DNA from 2 places in the Paenibacillus sp. HWE-109 genome. Region 1 is predicted to be linked to the other one. Evidence: predicted binding sites of a transcription regulator. Region 1 holds the regulator's gene; the other holds the start of a gene.
What was found. The regulator Rex, encoded in region 1, represses fermentation and respiration genes when NADH is low (regulators of the CRP and FNR family bind a similar motif). The targets are predictions, from matches to a motif close to TTGTGAAATATTTCACAA.
Positions count from the first base shown of each region.

Region 2: a site for Rex is predicted at 8,117-8,134, ahead of LOZ80_RS10660 (cytochrome ubiquinol oxidase subunit I). Genes of this name have one in related genera too.

Region 1 is NZ_CP091881.1:4,004,717-4,014,876, forward strand. Features, by position in the region: gene LOZ80_RS17060 (AAA family ATPase) at 1-94, opposite strand, end outside; gene LOZ80_RS17065 (hypothetical protein) at 87-617, opposite strand; gene LOZ80_RS17070 (cell wall elongation regulator TseB-like domain-containing protein) at 733-1,221, opposite strand; gene LOZ80_RS17075 (amidohydrolase) at 1,264-2,559, opposite strand; gene LOZ80_RS17080 (DUF47 domain-containing protein) at 2,816-3,442, shown strand; gene LOZ80_RS17085 (inorganic phosphate transporter) at 3,504-4,505, shown strand; gene LOZ80_RS17090 (redox-sensing transcriptional repressor Rex) at 4,941-5,561, opposite strand; gene dinG (ATP-dependent DNA helicase DinG) at 5,564-8,425, opposite strand; gene LOZ80_RS17100 (tetratricopeptide repeat protein) at 8,516-9,109, opposite strand; gene panD (aspartate 1-decarboxylase) at 9,188-9,571, opposite strand; gene panC (pantoate--beta-alanine ligase) at 9,577-10,160, opposite strand, start outside.
Region 2 is NZ_CP091881.1:2,594,516-2,604,675, forward strand. Features, by position in the region: gene LOZ80_RS10620 (sensor histidine kinase) at 1-463, shown strand, start outside; gene LOZ80_RS10625 (response regulator transcription factor) at 456-1,079, shown strand; gene LOZ80_RS10630 (ABC transporter substrate-binding protein) at 1,448-3,049, shown strand; gene LOZ80_RS10635 (ABC transporter permease) at 3,037-4,011, shown strand; gene LOZ80_RS10640 (ABC transporter permease) at 4,008-4,865, shown strand; gene LOZ80_RS10645 (ABC transporter ATP-binding protein) at 4,896-5,813, shown strand; gene LOZ80_RS10650 (ABC transporter ATP-binding protein) at 5,803-6,411, shown strand; gene LOZ80_RS10655 (PAS domain-containing sensor histidine kinase) at 6,478-7,884, shown strand; gene LOZ80_RS10660 (cytochrome ubiquinol oxidase subunit I) at 8,369-9,724, shown strand; gene LOZ80_RS10665 (cytochrome d ubiquinol oxidase subunit II) at 9,721-10,160, shown strand, end outside.

The DNA of each region.
Region 1 (10,160 bases):
AGAGAATAGGAATAATATTCACACCGAGAAATACTAAAAAAGCAAGCAAAACAGGAATAAACCCAATACCAATTTCTTTATAAAGTTTACTCATTCGGCCACACCCCGATCTGAGAAGTTCTAGGCAGCATAATGAATTTCGTCGCATCACCATCTGTCAAGCGAATGTATACGTAGGTCTGATCCATTTCACTTTCCACTTTCATTGTCGGCACTTCACTTGCATACTTCTGCAAAGTGGTTGGTATATCGGCATAATGCTTCGTTTCCATCGCTTGAGCAACTTCAAATAAAGCTTTCGACCACCACTGGTCGAGCTTGTCTGAAGGGTTATCTTTGATGTGAATATTAACCGTCCGTTTACCAATAATAGAAGCGCTATCCTTATGAATACGATCAACTACCGTTCTTAAATTCGCATCTTTATTTAGTGAAACTTCAATATCAACACGATCACTATCCAATTTCATCGTCGAGCTCGTGACACCGGGAACTTTGCTTATGATGTCGCTTAACGGATTTTCCATAGCCAAGCTTGTATAGGCAAACCATCCACCGAACAAAACACCGGCAGAAATGATTACACTGATTACGACAGGTAAGAGACGCAGCTTCATCAGTCAACGTCCCCCTTTCTCCAATTATTTTGTTTCGTTCTTTTCTATACGAATAGTATATCACGCGGTATACACCATTGCTTTATGAAAAGAGTGGAAACGAAAAAACTCAGCCCTAGTGCAGGCTGAGTCGGTACGTATCCAGATAGCTTCCATCTTTGAATTTATAGTAATCATAGAAATAACGTGTTCCGCTATCTTCTTGCTTCTTGTAGAATACTTCCCAAACATATTCCTGACCAAGCTTACCCGGGATTACCCGTTCAATTTCGAAGTCAGCGTCCTTTTTGAGCATCGTCTCCCGAACTTGGTCCTCCGTAACAGCATCTGCTGTCATCTCGGTATGCGTATCTTTGTCAGACACCCAGACAATGACGCCTTGACCTAACTTATCTTCCCCATAAACGATTTGCAGCGGCTCGTCTCCATAGAAGAAATCCACATTCGTCGCTTTGGTCATAATGCTTTTCTCATAAGCCTTTTCAACTGCTTTGCTTTTTTCATCCCAATGTTCATCCTGAACATTCAAGTAAAAGCGGCTAAGTACGACACCAAGTGTAACAACAATGAAAACACCGAGCATGATGGATCGCTTTGTATTCATGTTCGCGGATCACCTCCCCAGACGAACTTAACGGCAAGTGGCTTAGCCAATCAGCCTGTCAAAGGACTGCACAAATTCACGCTTAATTTTTTCTTCATCCAGCGTCAAGCTCTCGCCCTTGCGAACGATCCAATTACCATCTACACAAACATCTACTACATCTTTGGCGCAAGCTGAGTACACAATATGAGAAACGAAATCTGTCCGCGGCAGGAAATGCGGCTGATCGATATCCAAAGCGATGAAATCAGCTTTCATCCCCGGCTGCAAAGAACCAACGTCATCCAACCACACTGATTCTGCCCCCATGCGCGTGCCCAACAGAAGTGCTTGCGCCGCTGGAACTGCAAGCGGATCGCCGGAAACACCTTTATGGATCAGTGCAGCCAATCTCATTTCTTCAAACATATCCAAATTGTTATTGGAAGCAGCGCCGTCCGTACCAAGGGAGACCTTTACCCCTGCGCGCAAAAGCTCTGGAACACGAGCTACACCGCTAGCTAATTTCAGGTTACTGCCTGGATTATGGGATACACGAACATCATATTGCTTAAGAATGCCGATTTCCTCATCTGTCAAATGTACACCATGTGCGACGAGCGTCGGTCTGCTGAACACGCCGATCTTCTCTAGGTGAGCAACAGGGCGCAGGCCGTATTGATCAACGTTTGCTTGCACTTCACGGCTCGTTTCTGACATATGCGTATGAATCGGCAGATTCAAATCATGGGCTGCCTGCACGATACGTTCGATATAATCCGGCGGGCACGTATAAGGAGCATGCGGAGACATCATCGTTGTGATTCGGCCATTCGCTTGACCATGCCAATTTTTCGCAAATTCTGTCGCTTCGATCAGCTTGGAGGTTTGAACATCGGGCGGGCACAGGCCAATGACACCACGTGTGAGCACGCCGCGCATACCTGACTCCTCCACAGACTTGGCCACTTCATTCATATGATCGTACATGTCAACAACCGTCGTTGTGCCGCCTTTGATCATTTCCAAAATGGACAGCTGTGTCCCCCATTTGACATCCTGAGACGTGAATTTGGCTTCCATCGGCCACATTTTCTCTTCCAGCCAAACTTGCAGTGCCAGATCATCCCCGTATCCACGCAGCAGTGACATTGCCGCATGTCCGTGTGTGTTGACGAGACCAGGCATGTATAGCTTGTTCGTTCCATCGATCACTTCATCATAGTTTTCGCGCGGTTCTGGGCTTTGCTCACCAATGTATGTAATTTGATTGCCTTCAATCACCATACAACCTTGGATTGACGATTTCGCTTCATTATTAGAAATAAAAATTCCGTTCGTAATTAATGTTTTTTTCATACTAAAAAACCCTCTCTATGCTCATTCTAAAGACAAACACTGCTTTATAAACTTTACAACTTCGGGCATCTAAAATCAAGAATACATCGCTATGTTAAGAAAATGTAAATTGTCACGGAATTTTCGTTGCTTAAAGTACGATTCATATGATACTTTTAGCATTGTGAGTTTTTTTCTACATATTGGTCTGTTTATCCTGAAAAAGACGATAATTTGATCAAAAATTTCTACATATAGTAAATAATAGGAGGATTATATGACAACGTTATTCACAAAAAAGAACGAAGTCGATTTCTTGCAACTACTAATACGTGCTGCTGAAAACGCACTCCAAACCGCACAATTGTTCCGCACAGCTATGATGGGTGATAAACCTCCAATTGAATACGTTAAACCCATTCATGATCTGGAACACGCTGGTGATTCAATTACACACGAAATCTTCAAAGGCCTGAACAAAGTTTTCATTACCCCAATTGATCGGGAAGATATTATGGTCCTCGCATCCAAAGTAGATGATGTGACCGATGGTATAGAAGCCACGATTGCTCGATTCGATTATCTCTCTGTTTCCCACACAGACTCCTATATGAAAGAATTTTCAGCCGTAATTGTTGACTCCTGTCAGCATATGCTGGATGCCTTCAAACTCCTTGCTAAGAAAAAATATATGCAAATCCCTGAGCACACCGTAGCTATCAACTCCCTCGAAAATGATGGAGACCGCTTGATGCGGGAAGGCATTCGCCAAATTTTCATCACTCGCAAAGACCCGTACGAAGATTTCAAGTTGAAAGAAATTTATGAGCGTCTCGAAGAAACGACAGATGCTTGTGAAGATGTTGCCAATATCCTAGACAGTGTCGTGCTTCGTTATTCATAGGAACTTTCGTTGCTATGACGCGAAGAAAGTTTTCCAATCGGAAAACGCTTAGGAGGAAATCATGTTAACCTATTTAGTTATTATTGTCATTCTCGCTTTGCTTTTTGACTTCATCAATGGCTTTCATGATACAGCCAATGCGATTGCAACTTCCATTTCAACACGAGCGCTTAGCCCGCGGGTAGCCATCATCATGGCCGCAACGCTTAACTTTGTTGGCGCTATGGTTTCTTCCAAAGTTGCCAAAACGGTCGGGGGCAGCATCGCGAACCCTGCCAAGATTGAGAATGGCGTAGAAATTGTCATAGCCGCCTTATTGGCAGCTATTATCTGGAATCTTTTAACATGGTACCTTTCCATTCCATCTTCCTCTTCTCATACTTTGCTTGGCGCATTAGCAGGTGCGGTAATTGCCGGTTCAGGCGTCCATGCGGTCAACTGGGATGGATTTACGCAAATTATCATCATCCTGCTTTTGTCCCCTATCATTGCTTTTGGACTTGGTTATCTCATCATGGTGCTGATCAAATACATTGTCATCTGGTCGGGAAATACATCAAGATCCAAATTAAACCGGATGTTCCGTACGCTGCAAATTATTTCCGCGGGTCTGTTATCCTACTCCCATGGTGGAAATGACGCTCAAAAGGCAATGGGAATTATCGTCTTTGGTCTGGTGGCAGCTGGCGTACAAACTGATCTCAATGTCCCTCTCTGGGTAAAAATTTCCGCTGCCTTGGCGATGGGGCTTGGTACTTCCATCGGCGGATGGCGCATCATCAAAACGGTTTCCGGTAAAATAGTTAAAATTGAACCCATCAATGGCTTTGCATCCGATTTAACTTCATCCATTGTTATTCAATTCTCGACTTTCATCGGCAAACCCCTTTCCACAACACATGTCATTTCGTCCGCGATCATTGGGACAGGCAGTGTGCTGCGTTTCCATGATGTTCAGTGGGGCACGGTTGGGCGGATGCTTATAACATGGATCATCACCATTCCGATCAGCATCATTTTGGCCTTCTCGATTTACTTCGTCTTGTTTAGACTTATTTTTTAAAGTTCCAATCTTGTTCGAATAAGAAAACCGGCTTCGCCGCCCTGATAAATCAGCCTCTTCTTAGCGGCAAAACCTTGTAAGGGAACTAGAGGACGCTAATTAAGCAAAAAGTAGGGATGCGTGACTAATAGCGGAACTACAGGGTCTTATTTCCACGAAAACGTTGAAAATTCCCATGAAACGGCAAAATAGCGTACTGTAGTTCCCTCACCTTACCGAAAAATGACACTTTTGGCTAGAATAGCGCACCGTAGTTCCCTTACGTCCGCCGAGGCAGCTGGAGTAATTCCGCGTTCACTCCAAAACAAATAAATAAAAACCGTCAGGTACATCCTGACGGTTTTTCTATGTGTACATCTATGGGGGGCTACCCCGTCGCGCGTTTCCACCCTCACGCCTCACCTGTTCTATTTTGAGCTGCTGCTCTTGCTCCTGCTAATCCAAATAATACGCCAGGCTTTGCAGCTCCGTCGTGAAATCCGCGTAATGCACGCGCACTTCCGCGGGCACCTTGATGATCACAGGTGCAAAATTCAGGATCGCTTCAATGCCGCAGTCAACGAATTGATTGGCTACATTTTGAGCCTCGGCTGCCGGTACAGTAATAATCCCAATACGCACGCCCAACTGCGATAAAACACTCTTCATCTCGGACATCGGCTGGACGATCAAATTATTGATCATCTCCCCCGCTTTTTCAGGCATGGCATCGAACAAAGCGACTATTTTCATATCATTACGCAGATAAGTATTATAATTGCACAACGCACGGCCCAGATTACCCGCCCCGACAAGAGCTACTTGAATATGCCGGTCAAGCTTAAGAATTTGTCTAATCTTCTCGATCAAATAAGAGATGTCGTAGCCGATGCCTTTTTTCCCGAACTCTCCAAAATAAGCCAGATCTTTGCGAATTTGAGCAGGATTCAGATCCAGCTTTTGGCCCAAATCCTGCGAGGATACCGTCGACACATTTTTCATCGAAAGCTCATTCAAATACCGTAAATAAATGGGCAACCTGCGTACGACAGCCTCTGATATTTTCTGTGTTTTCATCTTTAGGCATCCCCCATCCCCATCCACTGCTCAATCCTTGGTAACATTTGTTCCGTCGTCATATGCTCTATCTTAGGCCCAGGCAGTGAGTAGAGGAAGTGTTTGCCATAGTAAGTATCGATGACGCGGGTATCGTAGATAATAACGATTCCTTTATCGGAAGCCCTTCTGACAAGCCGACCAAACCCTTGCTTGAAACGAATGACAGCCTGCGGCACCGAGAATTTCATAAACGGATTTTCATTCCGCTTCTTGATGTTCTCGCATTTTGCTTCGACCAACGGGTTGTTGGGCGGTTGGAACGGCAGTCGGATAATAGCCAAGCAGCTGAGCGCGTCTCCGGGAATATCGACACCCTCCCAGAACGAACTGGTGCCCAGTAGAACGCACATAGCATTATCTTGGAACATTCGGGTCAACTTGCTGCGGTTGCTGCTGTCAATGCCCTGTCCCAGCACGGTGATGCCGTATGGCTTGAGCAAGTCCTTCATACCTGCATAGATTTGCTTCAGCATCCGATTCGAGGTACACAGGATTAACATGCGTCCCTTCGTAACTTGCGCTACATCACTAAGTGATTGGATAAGGGCATTGATGAAGGCCGGATCTCCCGCACCTTTGATCGTTGGAAAATCACGCGGAATTACAACAAGCGCTTGTTCACGGTAATTGAAGGGCGAAGGCAACTGCACCGTTTTGAGCTTGCCTCTCTCTTCATCTTCCGGAATCGCCAAGCCTAATTGATCAGCGGAGTACTGAAAGGACTTATTCACGGATAAAGTCGCTGAGGTTAGGATAATACTATCTTTCGTTTCAAAAAAATGCTGCTGCAGCAGTCCGCTTACATCAATAGGTACGGAGTTCAACTGCAGTGACTTGGCTTTGGCATAGGTGCCGGCTTCCATCCAATAGACATAGCCTTCGTCAGCCATTTTCATGAAGAAGTGCAGCGCGTCGCGGTGTTCATACAGTTCCTTAACCGTACCGTTCAGGTCAGTCACAAGTCCTTGAACGCCAAGCACATCCTGCATCTCTTTGACTTCACTTAGCAATTTATCGAGTGTCCGCAGCAAATCGTTGGCATTCAGATAAATATTGTCTTCCATAATCACTAGCTCTCGCCAATTGTCCGGCAGCGTCTCTGGCTTCATCCGCAGAACATACTGCGAATTTTCCGTTTGGGAGGGGTCGCTGTTCGCAGCCAATAGTTCATATAGCGATTCGCTCAGTCGATCCCAATCCTCTTTGATTTTGATAATTTTAGGAAAGAGACCGTCTATCGTTTGACTCCAGACTGCTGCGCGTTCTGCATGCTCATCAGACTTCTGCAACCGAAACCGGAGCATCGGCAATTGACCACTGCGATTATCTTTGTACAGCCATAATAAGGAATGGTAGAAGGCCGAGGAATGAAGCTCAATACCCAGGTGTTTGCTCGCAACTTCTTCAAAATGATGCGCCTCATCAATGACAAGGTGCTTGTAAGACGGTAGAAGGCGGTTCTCAGCCTTCATATCCGTGAAGAGGAGGGAATGGTTGGTGATGATCACATCGGCCGTATTGGCGTCATTTCGTGCGCGATGATAGAAGCATTTCTTATACCACGGACACATCCGGTTCAAACAGGAGTCAGTATCACTGGCAACCGTATGCCAGAACTGCGCCCCCTTATTTCCAAAATGCAGTTCCTCATCGTCGCCATGTTCGGTCTCACTAAGCCAAACAACCATTTGCGCGGCCGTTATCGGATCTTCCTTGCCATTCTCATAATCACGCGTCGTCAATTTCGTTTCGAATTTGCGCAGGCAGAGGTAATGGCTTCTGCCTTTGAGCACCGCGGCTTTGAAGGGCACTGGAAAGATCGCCTTCAATAGCGGAATATCCCGCTCCCGCAGCTGTTCCTGCAAATTGATCGTGTGCGTCGATACGACCACTTTCTTCTCATACTTAATGCCATAATAAATGGCCGGGATCAAGTATCCCAACGATTTGCCCGTACCTGTGCCTGCCTCTATCATCAAGTGCTGATCGTTCTCAAGCGACTTCTCCACTTCATGGATCATCTGCTCTTGAGATTCGCGATCTTCAAAGATCTCGAACTTCTCTTGCAGCGCAGTTTTGAGTCCTTGATGGAACTCCTTGAATGAAGCCCCCAAACCAGCCTCATCGGATGGCGTGCGAATATCTTCTTCCTCACCCCAATCAGAAACATTCAGCGTGAATTGCCGGAAGTAACGATTCGTATCCATATCTACACTTGTGATGGACTCTTTGTATAAGCAGATTTCATCCAAGAACCAGCCTAAATCACTGTTCCCGTTTTCAAAAATATGCTGCAAGCGTTGGATCGTCAGAAGCGGCAATCCAATTAATCGTTCCAAACACATGACCCAGATGGCTGCTGTCACTTCTGCATCGCTATCCGCTTGGTGGGGTCTCTCATGATCAAGCCCGAACAAACCAGCCACCATGCTAAGTTGAAGGCTCGAAATCGAAGGAAACAGCATACGCAGCATATCGATCGTATCCAAAACGCGTCCTGAGAAAGGCGGATACCCCGTCTTTGTCAAACCTTTTTGCAAAAAGGACACGTCGAAAGCCGCATGATGGGCTACCAGCACGCAATCAAATAGAAGCGGAAACATATCTGACATGACTTGATCAAGCGTTGGGGCATCTGCTACCATATCTTCCGTAATGCCAGTAAGGGTTGTAATGGAAGAAGGTATACTAATCCCTGGATTGACCAGAGAAGTATACCTGTCTGTGATTTGAAATTGATCTATAATGACTAATCCAACCTGGATAATCTCATCCGCGGGCTGACTTCCTGTCGTTTCAAAATCCAAAACTGCAAATTTCATGACGTGTATCTTCAATCCCTTCGTCCTGCACTTCTCCTAGCATACCAAATCTGATGAGGAAAAGGGAATACCTAGTTCGCTGTTTAGGTCTTAAGATTCGTCCAGATTGATCAGCGGCTCCATACATGAAGGATCGGTGTGATACGCTTTCTGGAAATACTCAAAGGCTTTCTCCATATTCTGATTCTGAACTTGTATACAGCCCATGGCATTATAGGAGATGGCCTTCATTTTGGAATTATCGGTTAAGGGAAGCAGGAATTTGAAGTGTTGATACGCTTCTCCAAACTCCCCTTTCCGCAAATGTCCCATCGCTAAATACACTCTGGCCAACAAGAAATCAGGCTGCTTCTCAATCAATGCTGCGAACTCTTTATTCGCCTGATCGTACATATAGAGCTTGTAATAGCCCTGCCCCCGCACGAATTCATCCGTCTGCTTCCCGGACAAATCAAGATCCATCAGTTCTTTATGAAGGGTTTGGGTGCTGATCGGTACGTCCCCATAAAACTTTCCCAGCTTCTCCTCAAAAAGCAGCCACGCCTCGATGAACTCGTCGCTCATCGTTTTCAACACCTGCAGTTGTTCGTCGAGCTCCGCCTTTTTTTCCACATCACTATTCGGATATTCTTTTTGGATTTCTTCCAAAACCTCGTTCATTGTGGAAAATAAATGCTTAAACATTTGGCATCCCACCTTTGCTTCGAAAGCTTATCCTCATTCTTTGTAAACAGAGCCGATTTCATGCATGGCAGTCAGGACTTAAAGGATCGTGGAGTGCTCTTCCTCTTTCAGCAGTTGAACCACTTTATTATTAGCGCCCATGATCGCAATTGTCGGGTGATGCTTCTTAGCCTCTTCATCGCTCATCATCGCGTACGAGACGATAATAACGGTGTCTCCAGTCTGTACCAACCGTGCTGCTGCTCCGTTCAGACAAATAACGCCAGAGCCGCGCGGCCCCGGAATAATGTAGGTTTCCAGGCGTGCGCCGTTGTTGTTATTGACGATCTGCACTTTCTCGTTGGGCAGCATGTCAACCAAATCAATCAAATCTTCATCAATCGTGATGCTTCCGATATAGTCCAAATTGGCTTCTGTAACGGTTGCGCGGTGAATTTTGGCTTTCATCATTGTGCGAAACATCGTCGTCACTTCCTTACTTGTAAAATGAGATTATCAATTAGCCGGGTTTTGCCGAACTTAACAGCTAAAGCAATAATGATAGAAGGGGTATGATAGCTGTTGTCAAAAGGTTCCAAGGTCGGATAAGCAAGCGCCTCGACATAATCAATATCAGCTAATGAAGCGGTTGAAATATGGCTCCTGACAAGCCTTTCAAGCTCTTCGGATGTAAAGCTGGCGTGGGCAAGACTATACTCCCGGGCTTTCTCCAAAGCTTGCGACAGCACCAAAGCTTGCTTGCGCTCATCTTCAGAAAGATACACGTTTCGGGAACTCATGGCAAGCCCATCCACTTCCCGCAGCGTCGGGCAAGGAACGATTTCTACAGCCAGGTTGAGGTCCAGCACCATTTGCTGAATCACTGCGATCTGCTGGGCATCTTTAAGACCAAAAAAAGCTTGATCCGGCTGTACAATATGAAACAGCTTGCTGACTACAGTGGCTACGCCGTCAAAGTGTCCTGGACGCGATGCTCCGCATAGTCTGGCTGTTAGTCCGGATACATTCACTGTTGTGCGCGTCGGAGACGGATACATTTCAGCAACGGAAG
Region 2 (10,160 bases), 1.4 Mb from region 1:
ATGCGACGATTTGTATCCTCATATTATCGATAAAGGCGATTTGAAAGAGGCGCTGCATTGGCTCATGCGCACGATGCAGGAAAAAGGAGATATCCGAATGGAACTCGATTACGGGCTTTCTCCCGGAGAACCGGCCAACGAGCTGATCAAAACGAATTTATTCCGGGCTATCCGCGAAATCGTCCATAACGCCTTCAAGCATTCCGAAGCGACCGACATGACCATCCGATTATGGATGGATCGGCTAACAATCTGCTGTGAAATTGCCGATAACGGCAAAGGATTCGACATCGCGTCGGTTTTGTATCCTTCTCCTGAGGGGGAAAGAAGTTTCGGCCTTCTGTCCGTGCACAGCCAAATTCGCCACCTCGGCGGGGATACGGACATCGACTCCTCCCCTGGAAACGGAACGGTCGTCACGATCAAATTGCCACTTGGAACGGAGGCGCATGCCCATGCCTGACCCAATAAGAGTCGTGCTACTCGACGACCATCCCCTTGTGCTCGAAGGGCTGAAAAATCGACTCGAAAAAGAGCCGGACATCGAGGTCCCGCAAACGTTCGGCGATCCTCGCGAGCTGCTGGAGAAAATTGGAGACTGCCGGCCGGACGTGCTCGTCATGGACATCTCGATGCCGTATTTGAACGGATTTGAGCTGGGGAAAATGCTGAAAGAACGCTTCGGCCATTCTCTGAAAATCATCCTGCTGTCCGGCTATATGTATGATGAGTTTTACGCCAAAGCCTATGAAATCGGGGCGCATGCTTACTTGTCCAAGCAGAGCACTTATGCCCAGATTATTAACGCCATTAAACAAAGTGTGATGGGCTATGCACTCGTTTCGGAAAAAATGATGTCCCGATCCCCAGACCATCTTACCCTGAAGGAGCGAGAGGTGTTGGAGTTGGTCGCTGTGGAGTTGACGAACAAAGAGATCGCCCAGCAGTTGGCTATCAGCCAGCGCACGGTCGAATACCATCTCGCGTCGATCAATCAGAAGCTCGGCGTCAAAACACGCATCGGTGCGGTGGCCAAAGGATACAAGTTAGGTTTGCTCGGTTCTTATGACCAATATTAGCTATCGCGTGGAGATAAGAGAACGTCAAGCCGCGATACTAGCAAAATGTGTCAGGATAGCGAGTTTGAGGGAACTACAGTCCGCTATCATTCTGAAAACCGCCATTTTCTAAGCCAGAGGGAACTGAGATACGCTATTTCACCTTTTCACGGTTGGAATCAGCAGGTTCCGCTTAAATAGCGGATCGCAGTTCCCTTTCAGGCTACGTTTATCTCAGTTTCCGCCAGTTAGCGGATCATAGTTCCTTTTCACCGACGCTCTCTGTCATTGAAAACCCAATATTTTGAAATTAATAATGACTAGATCGCCATAATGTGTTACTATTTTATAAAATCGTGTTACTGCACACGTGAACATTATGGGGTGTGATGAATTTGAGGCATCGTTTATCCATTATTTTGATTTTGTTATCCATACTAATTTGTGTATCTGCTTGTAAAGCAGAGAAGCCTCAGCGAGTGGCTGAGACTGAGAGAACAGAAATTGTTCTAGCTATCGGTGGCGAACCCGAGGCAGGTTTTGATCCGACAACGGGTTGGGGGCGTTATGGTTCACCGTTATTTCAAAGCACGCTGCTCAAACGAGACAAAGATTTGAATATTGTCAATGATCTGGCTACTGAGTATGAGGTAAGTCAGGATGGAACGATCTGGACAGTAAAGCTGCGCAAGGAAGTTAAGTTCAGCGATGGACATCCGTTAACGGCAGATGATGTTCAGTATACCTATGAAACCGCAGCTGCCAGCGGCTCGTCGATTGATCTAGGCAATCTAAAAAGTGTGCAAATCGTAAATGATATAACGGTAAAGTTTATTTTAAAAGAACCGCAATCTACGTTTGCACAGATGCTTGTGTCAACAGGCATAGTTCCCAAGCATGCGCATGGGAAAGACTATGCTCTTAAACCGATTGGCTCTGGTCCGTACAAGTTGGTTCAATGGGATAAAGGACAGCAATTAATGGTCGAAGCTAATCATGATTATTACGGAAGTAAGCCTTTTTTCCAAAAGATCACTTTCCTTTTCTTAGGTGAGGATGCGGCATTTGCTTCTGCTAAGGCTGGGACAGTTGATATGGCTGCAATTCCTGCAGCATTTAGCAAACACGCGGTGAACGGGATGCAATTTGTTGGCGTCCAGTCGGTTGACAATCGAGGCATCATGTTTCCTTATGTGAAATCTGGAAGTAAAACGAAGGAAGGATATCCGATCGGCAACGATGTTACAGCGGATGCTGCCATTCGTAAGGCGATTAATATAGCGCTGGACAGGAAAGCTTTGGTAAAAGGTATTCTAGAAGGACACGGCACACCCGCATACACATTGAATGATGGTCTTCCTTGGTTCAACGAAGAAGCGATTTTCGTGGATGCAGATATGCATGCAGCGAAGAAACTGCTGGCCGATAACGGATGGCAAGACATAGATAATGATGGAATAGTTGAAAAACAGACATTAAAAGCAGAATTAAATCTGCTTTATCCCGCCAGTGATGTGACGCGTCAATCCCTTGCTATCGCAGCAGCGGATATGCTGAAACCGTTAGGCATCCAGGTTAAAGCGGAAGGGAAGAGCTGGGACGACATTGAGAAGCAAATGCATGCTAATCCTGTTCTTTTGGGCTGGGGAAGCCATGATCCGCTCGAAATGTACAATGTTTACAGCAATAAATTTGGCGGAGTTGAATACTACAATCCTGGATTTTACAACAATCCCAGAGTTGAGGATTACATGATGCAAGCCTTGCGGGCAACGAATGAAAAGGATGCTTGGGCATTCTGGAGAAAGGCCCAATGGGACGGTGAAACCGGCTTAAGCGCAAAAGGGGATGCGCCATGGGCATGGTTGGTTAATCTCGATCATCTTTATTTAGTTAAATCAGGACTTGATATCGGTAAGCAAAACATACATCCACATGGACATGGCTGGCCGGTAACCGCGAACATTGAGGAATGGCGATGGAAATCTTAGTACGCAAAGGAATAGGTCTGATCCTACTGCTGTTTGCCGTGAGCGCTATTTCATTTATGTTGGTTCATTTATCGCCAATTGATCCCATTCAAGCTTATGTTGGTGCGGATATGATCAGGGTTAGTGGGGAACAGCGAGAGGCAATTATGCATTATTGGGGTTTAAATGACCCGCCACTCTTGCGGTATTGGAGTTGGTTGAGCGCATTGGTGAGTGGAGATTTAGGAACTTCTATGGTCTACCGCCGCCCTGTATTGGAAGTGATCGGTGAACGTTTTACCGCATCTTTAGTACTAATGGGGGCTGCCTGGGTGTTATCCGGACTGCTTGGATTCGTTTCTGGCGTGTTCGCTGCGATGAATCGGAACACATGGATCGATAATTTAGTCCGTTGGTATTGTTACACCCTCTCTTCAACGCCGACTTTCTGGATAGGCTTGCTGTTCATGCTTGTTTTTGCTGTATGGCTCGGTATCCTGCCAGTAGGGCTTGCCACCCCAGCAGGTATTGCCTCAGATCAGGTTCAATGGATGGATCGACTCCGGCATATGCTGCTGCCAGTACTGACGCTTAGTGTTACAGGGATCGCAGCAATCGCGCTTCATACGAAAGAAAAGCTTATTGAAGTGATGAATAAGGACTATTGGTTGTTTGCAAGAGCACGTGGTGAACGAGGGTTTACAATCTTTTGGAGACACGGGCTGCGCAATGTGGCATTGCCAGCTATCACACTGCAATTTGCTTCATTCAGCGAGCTGTTCGGCGGAGTCGTTCTGGCTGAGCAAGTATTTTCGTATCCAGGTTTGGGACAGGCGGCAGTTGAAGCTGGACTTCGTGGCGACATTCCTTTGTTATTGGGAATTGTGTTGTTTAGTGCAGTATTCGTGTATACAGGAAATGCGATGGCTGAGCTAAGTTATCGTCTAATCGACCCTAGGATGAAGAAAGGCAGGCGATCATGAAGCATCTTATGCGCGTCGGTATGACGCTTCCCAAACTTCATTATCGACTGAGAATTTGGATTTCATCATTGACCGCATTGTTCGTATTACTAAGTATTATCGCGATGTCCGTGTGGTTCGATGCATCCGGTCTAGCTACGAACTTGGAACAGCGTAATTTAGGCCCTGCCATCCGACATCTTTTTGGGACAGATTGGCTTGGGAGGGATATGCTCACTCGGACGATCAAAGGTCTCGGACGCAGTCTTCAAGTCGGTCTGATCGCGGGAGTTTCAAGTGTGATAATCGCCAGTATGATGGGGATTGCGGCTGCTGTTATGGGTACTATGGTCAATCGCTTCATAAGCTGGGTGACTGATTTATTTCTTAGTGTGCCGCATTTAGTGACGCTGCTCTTGATTTCATTTGTACTTGGTGGAGGGGCGAAAGGCATTATTATCGGTGTCGCATTGACACATTGGCCAAGTTTGTCGAGGGTCATTCGCGCGGAAGTCATGCAGATTCAAACAGCGCCCTATCTAGCCATTTCACGCAATTTTGGCAAATCCAACTGGTGGATCGTGACCAGGCACATCATTCCTCACCTGATTCCGCAGCTATTGGTCGGACTCATACTTATCGTCCCGCATGCTATTCTGCATGAAGCATCGATTACCTTTATCGGTATGGGGCTATCACCTCATGAACCAGCAATTGGAATTATTTTATCGGAATCGATGCGCTATTTATCTTCCGGGTTTTGGTGGTTGGCCTTGTTTCCTGGGTTAAGTTTGTTATTCATGGTAATGGCCTTTGCTAGATTGGGAGAAAACTTGAAACAATGGGTGGATCCACGGCATGCTCATGATAGATAAAGTTAGAAATCTGGAAGAAAGGGGCCGCTTATGCTGGAAGTAAGTAAGCTTTCTATTCGTTTCAAACGGTTTGATCGCGGTCTGCGACAGGTGCAGACTGAAATCATTCGTAACCTTCAACTGTCCATAACTTCAGGTGAAATTTTGGCGGTGGTAGGATCCAGCGGTTCAGGCAAAAGTCTGCTCGCTCACGCAATACTCGGCATTCTACCTGGGAATGCTGAGGTCACAGGCCACATTTATTTCAAGGGAGAAGCATTGACGCCGGACAGGCAAAGACAGTTGCGTGGAAAAGAAATCTCGCTCATCCCGCAATCTGTACAGTATTTGGATCCGTTAATGCGCGTTGGCGAGCAAGTACGGCAATCCGTTCGCCAGGGCGATCCTGCGGAGCTCCAACGGAAAGCTTTTTACAAATATAACCTTGCCGGCATAGTTGCTAAATGGTTTCCATTTCAATTATCCGGCGGAATGGCACGGAAAATTCTCATTTCGACGGCAACGGTAAGCGGAGCTCGCTTGCTAATCGCTGATGAACCGACGCCTGGCCTTGACGGCTCAGCAATGACGGAGACTCTGAGTCGCTTTCGACAGTTGGCGGAGGAGGGGTGCGCCGTTATGCTGATTACGCATGATATCGAGGCGGCCTTAACGGTAGCGGATCGAATCGCCGTTCTTTATGCAGGAACTGTAGTAGAAATCGCTCTCCGCAGCGACTTCACTGGAGCAGGAGCACTACTGAGGCACCCTTACACCAAGGCTCTTTGGCAAGCGCTGCCTGGGCAACAATTTGCTGCTTTACCCGGCTCTCAACCGTTGCCGGATAAGTTGCCTAAAGGGTGCTTGTTTGCTCCACGATGCCCATTGGCTACTTCCGAATGTAATGAGGCTTTTCCAGAAACTCGTTATGTGAGGAACGGTGAAGTGAGGTGCTTGCATGCCACTTGAGGGGAAGTCTCTCGGATATCGTTATCACAAAGCATCATGGATTTTTCAACATACCGACATTTTTATTGAGGCGGGGGAGATTGTAGGCCTGGTTGGACCTAGCGGTTGTGGGAAATCCACGCTTGGGAAATTGCTTGCCGGTCATCTTCATCCCAATCAAGGACAAGTTATTCAAGATGGAGGGCCTATCGCCGTAGGTCAACGGAATCCAGTACAATTGGTATTGCAACATCCCGAGCTAGCGGTGAACCCCAGTTGGAAGCTGAGGCGCACTCTTCAGGAGTCAGGAGTGCCCGACGATAATTGGATGACAGAACTAGCCATCGAAGACCATTGGTTGGATCGTTATCCGAACGAGCTGTCTGGAGGCGAGTTACAACGAATGTGTGTAGCGCGCGCTCTAGGAGCAGGGACCCGCTATCTGATTGCGGATGAAATGACGACTATGTTGGATGCGATCACGCAGGCCCAAATTTGGCACTCTGTGCTGAAATGGGCGAAACGAAATGATGCGGGCATATTGATCATTAGTCATGAGCGGCAATTAGTCAACAAGTTATGTGATAGGATAATGGATTGGGAGAATATGACCGGGTAAAAAAGGAATTTTCCTATCGGAGACGAATTATCCTAGAAACACTGTTGAATTAGGGGATGTTTACTCATGCGTCTGAAAGAACATCTAATTGATTCCTTAATGAATTTAACCTCTGACGGGATCGTGATCGTGGATACACATGGCACTGTGTTGGAGGTTAACAAGAAATTTGAAGAGTTGCATGGCTGGACAAGGGAAGAAGTTATCGGAAAAGTACTGCCAATGACGCCTGAAATTTATAAAGAAGATGCTCTTCGTTTATATCAGACTTTAATAAACGGTGGGCAAGTCAAGGATTTCGAAGCGCTTAAACTTAGAAAAGATGGTTCTACCTTTTACGCCAATGTGACGGTTTCACCAGTGAAGAATAATGAGGGAGTCGTGATCGGGTTTGTTGGTGTGGAAAGGGACATTAGTGAAAAGAAAAGAGCGGAAGAAGAGCTGCTGGAGAGAGAAAAACAGTTCAGAAGATTAATTAAGCTTAGTCCTGAACCAATAGTTCTGCATAAAGACGGTTACGTGAACTTTGTGAATGATGCTTGCTGCAAACTTTTTGGCGGCGCTACAACAGATGACTTCAAGGGAAGATCGATCTATGATTTTTTCTGTTCAAATGACAAGGACCTCATTTCAGCGCAGCTTGAGCAGGTTATGCAGTCGGATAACTACACGGATTTTATGGAGAGGAAACTTCAGAAATTAGACGGAACTTTTTTTGATGCCGAAATATCCTCTATTTATGTCCACAAAAACTTGGGGTTTCCTGTTGTACAAACCGTGATTCGTGATCTGACAGAGCGCAAAAAGTCGGAAGAAGCAATCATTAGATCGGAAAAACTATCACTAATTGGTCAATTAGCGGCTGGTATCGCGCACGATATTCGTAATCCCTTAACTTCTTTGAAAGGGTTTGTTCATTTACTAAAGGCTAAGAATGCAGACTATGTTGATGTTATGATGGAAGAATTAGAACATATTAATTATGTAGTCAACGAATTTATGACATTGGCCAAACCGCATCTTCATTTTTACATGGAGAGTACGACGCAAGAGCTTGTGCAAAGTGTAGTTGGTTTTCTGCAACCCCATACTCATCTATATAACGTTCAAATCCAATTGAACATGCAGCAAGATATTCCTGCCATTTATTGCAACCCGGACCAAATCAAACAAGTTTTGCTTAATGTACTAAAGAATGCAATTGAGTCTATGACTAACGGAGGGTTCATACGCATATCATCCCGAAAGTTAAATCATAGCTTGGTTATCAGCGTCGAAGATCAAGGTGTAGGCATCACGGAAGAAAGATTATCGCTGTTAGGGCAACCATTCTTCACTACAAAGGTTAATGGCAACGGTTTAGGTTTAATGGTTTGCAAACGGATCATCGAAGGACATGGTGGCAAATTGTCTATTCAAAGCCAAATTAATCAGGGGACTACAGTTGAAATTGAATTGCCTTTTAAAAAATAAGACGTAGCATCGCATCCGCCGAAAGGGGCGGATTTTTGTTTTTCACAGAAATAACTTGGCTTCGTGGCCTTTTAGTCAAATAACTGTTGCAATTATAGCTCTAAGGAGTCATATAAATTACTCATCTTCAAGGTATACTTTAAGACAGATAATCCGATTGTAGAAGAAAAAGGAGTGGAGAAACGGAAGTTCATATATCTGCAACAAGATATTCAAAACCTCGCCACATTCATTGTGAAAAAAATCACATATTAACTTGCGTTTCGTTTATAATGCCAGTATATCGTTATTTAACACTAGCTAATATGCCATGGAGGGATGGGTGGCTATGAATCCTAATGAAGAAAATAAACGAATTGTTAAGCAAGAAAAGCGCCTAATTATTCTGTGCATCACCGTAGCAGGCATTATGCTGCTGTCTTTATCCAAGTATCTCTTTAAATAACAATTGTTAGTTAGCCAAGCTTTAGGAGGGGGAATCATCATGTTATTAGCTAGCTACGATCCAGTCATGTATAGCCGAATGCTAACAGGGCTAACTCTTGCATTCCACATTATATTCGCTACCATCGGGGTAGGCGTTCCACTTATGATTGCTCTTGCGGAATGGATTGGCATTAGACGCAAGGATGAGCATTATCTGCTTATGGCAAGGAGGTGGGCGCGCGGCTTTGTCATTACCGTGGCTGTCGGTGTCGTAACGGGAACTGCAATTGGGCTGCAGCTCAGCCTGCTATGGCCCAGCTTTATGAAAGTAGCTGGTCAATCGATCGCTATCCCGCTCTTCCTGGAGACTTTCGCCTTCTTCTTTGAAGCGATTTTCCTCGGTATTTACCTCTACACTTGGGATCGCTTCAAGAATAAAATGACACACTTCTGGATGCTCACTCCAGTCGTCATTGGATCATCCGCATCCGCTTTCTTTATTACGGTTGTCAATGCCTTCATGAATGCACCAGCAGGTGTAACTGTAGTAGACGGCAAAATTACTGATATTTCTCCTTTCGGCGCCATGCTGAGTCCTGCGATGCCGACCAAGGTTTCACATGTGCTCATTACTGCTTACTTGACCTGTGCCTTCATTCTAGCCGCTATTTCAGCTTGGTCCTTGCTCAAGGGCCGCAATCATGTGTACTACAAAAAAGCCCTCAAGCTCACCATGATATCAGCTTGCGTATTCCTTCTTTCAAGCGCGATAATAGGTGACTTATCGGGTAAATACTTGGCGAACTATCAACCGGAGAAGCTGGCCGCGATGGAATGGCATTTCGAAACGACCAAACAAGCGCCACTGGTCTTCGGAGGTATCTTGACTGAGGATAACGAGATCAAATACGGCATTAAAATCCCGTACGCACTCAGTGTTCTTGCTCATGGGCGGCCTAATGCCGAAGTCACAGGACTTAATGATATTCCGGCTGACGAAACGCCTCCACTTTGGATTCATTATTTATTCGATTTGAAAATGAGTTTCGTTGCCATGATGGTACTGGTCGCATTGGTGTTCTTATTGTTATTATGGCGCAAAAGGTCACTTGTCTATTCGAATAAATGGCTGCTGCGCGGCATCATTTTAACCGCTCCCCTTGCGATGCTGACGATCGAGCACGGCTGGATCTTCGCTGAAGTTGGACGCCAACCATGGATTCTTCATGGCATCATGAGAACTTCTGAAGGAGCAACGGTCTCCGATCACGTGGATACGATGCTTATCGTCTTCGCACTTCTCTATATTGTCCTTGGATTAACGGCCGTTCGGGTACTGTTACGCATGTTCCGCAATAATCGGGCTGAGGATGAAATCGCCGCGAGAGGGATAGAAGGGGGCGGCCAGCAATGAGCTATGAAGTAATTGGAATTACCGTGTTATGGATATTCCTATTCGGCTATTTAATCGTAGCTTCCATTGACTTCGGTGCCGGCTTCTTTAGCTACTACAGCACGATAACCGGCAAACGGCATCTGATCAACAAGGTGATCGAGCGTTATCTTTCTCCGGTATGGGAAGTCACCAATGTGTTTCTTGTTTTTTTCTTCGTCGGCTTTGTTGGTTTTTTCCCAGATACGGCGTACTACTACGGCACAGCATTATTGCTTCCAGGCAGTGTGGCTATCATTTTGCTCGCCATTAGGGGATCATACTATGCCTTTAGCAACTATGGAAGCAAGAAAGACAGTCGGTTTTACTTGTTCTTATATGGGGCAAGCGGACTACTTATTCCGGCTTCGCTATCAACCGTCTTGACCATTTCCGAAGGCGGCTACATTGCCGTAGA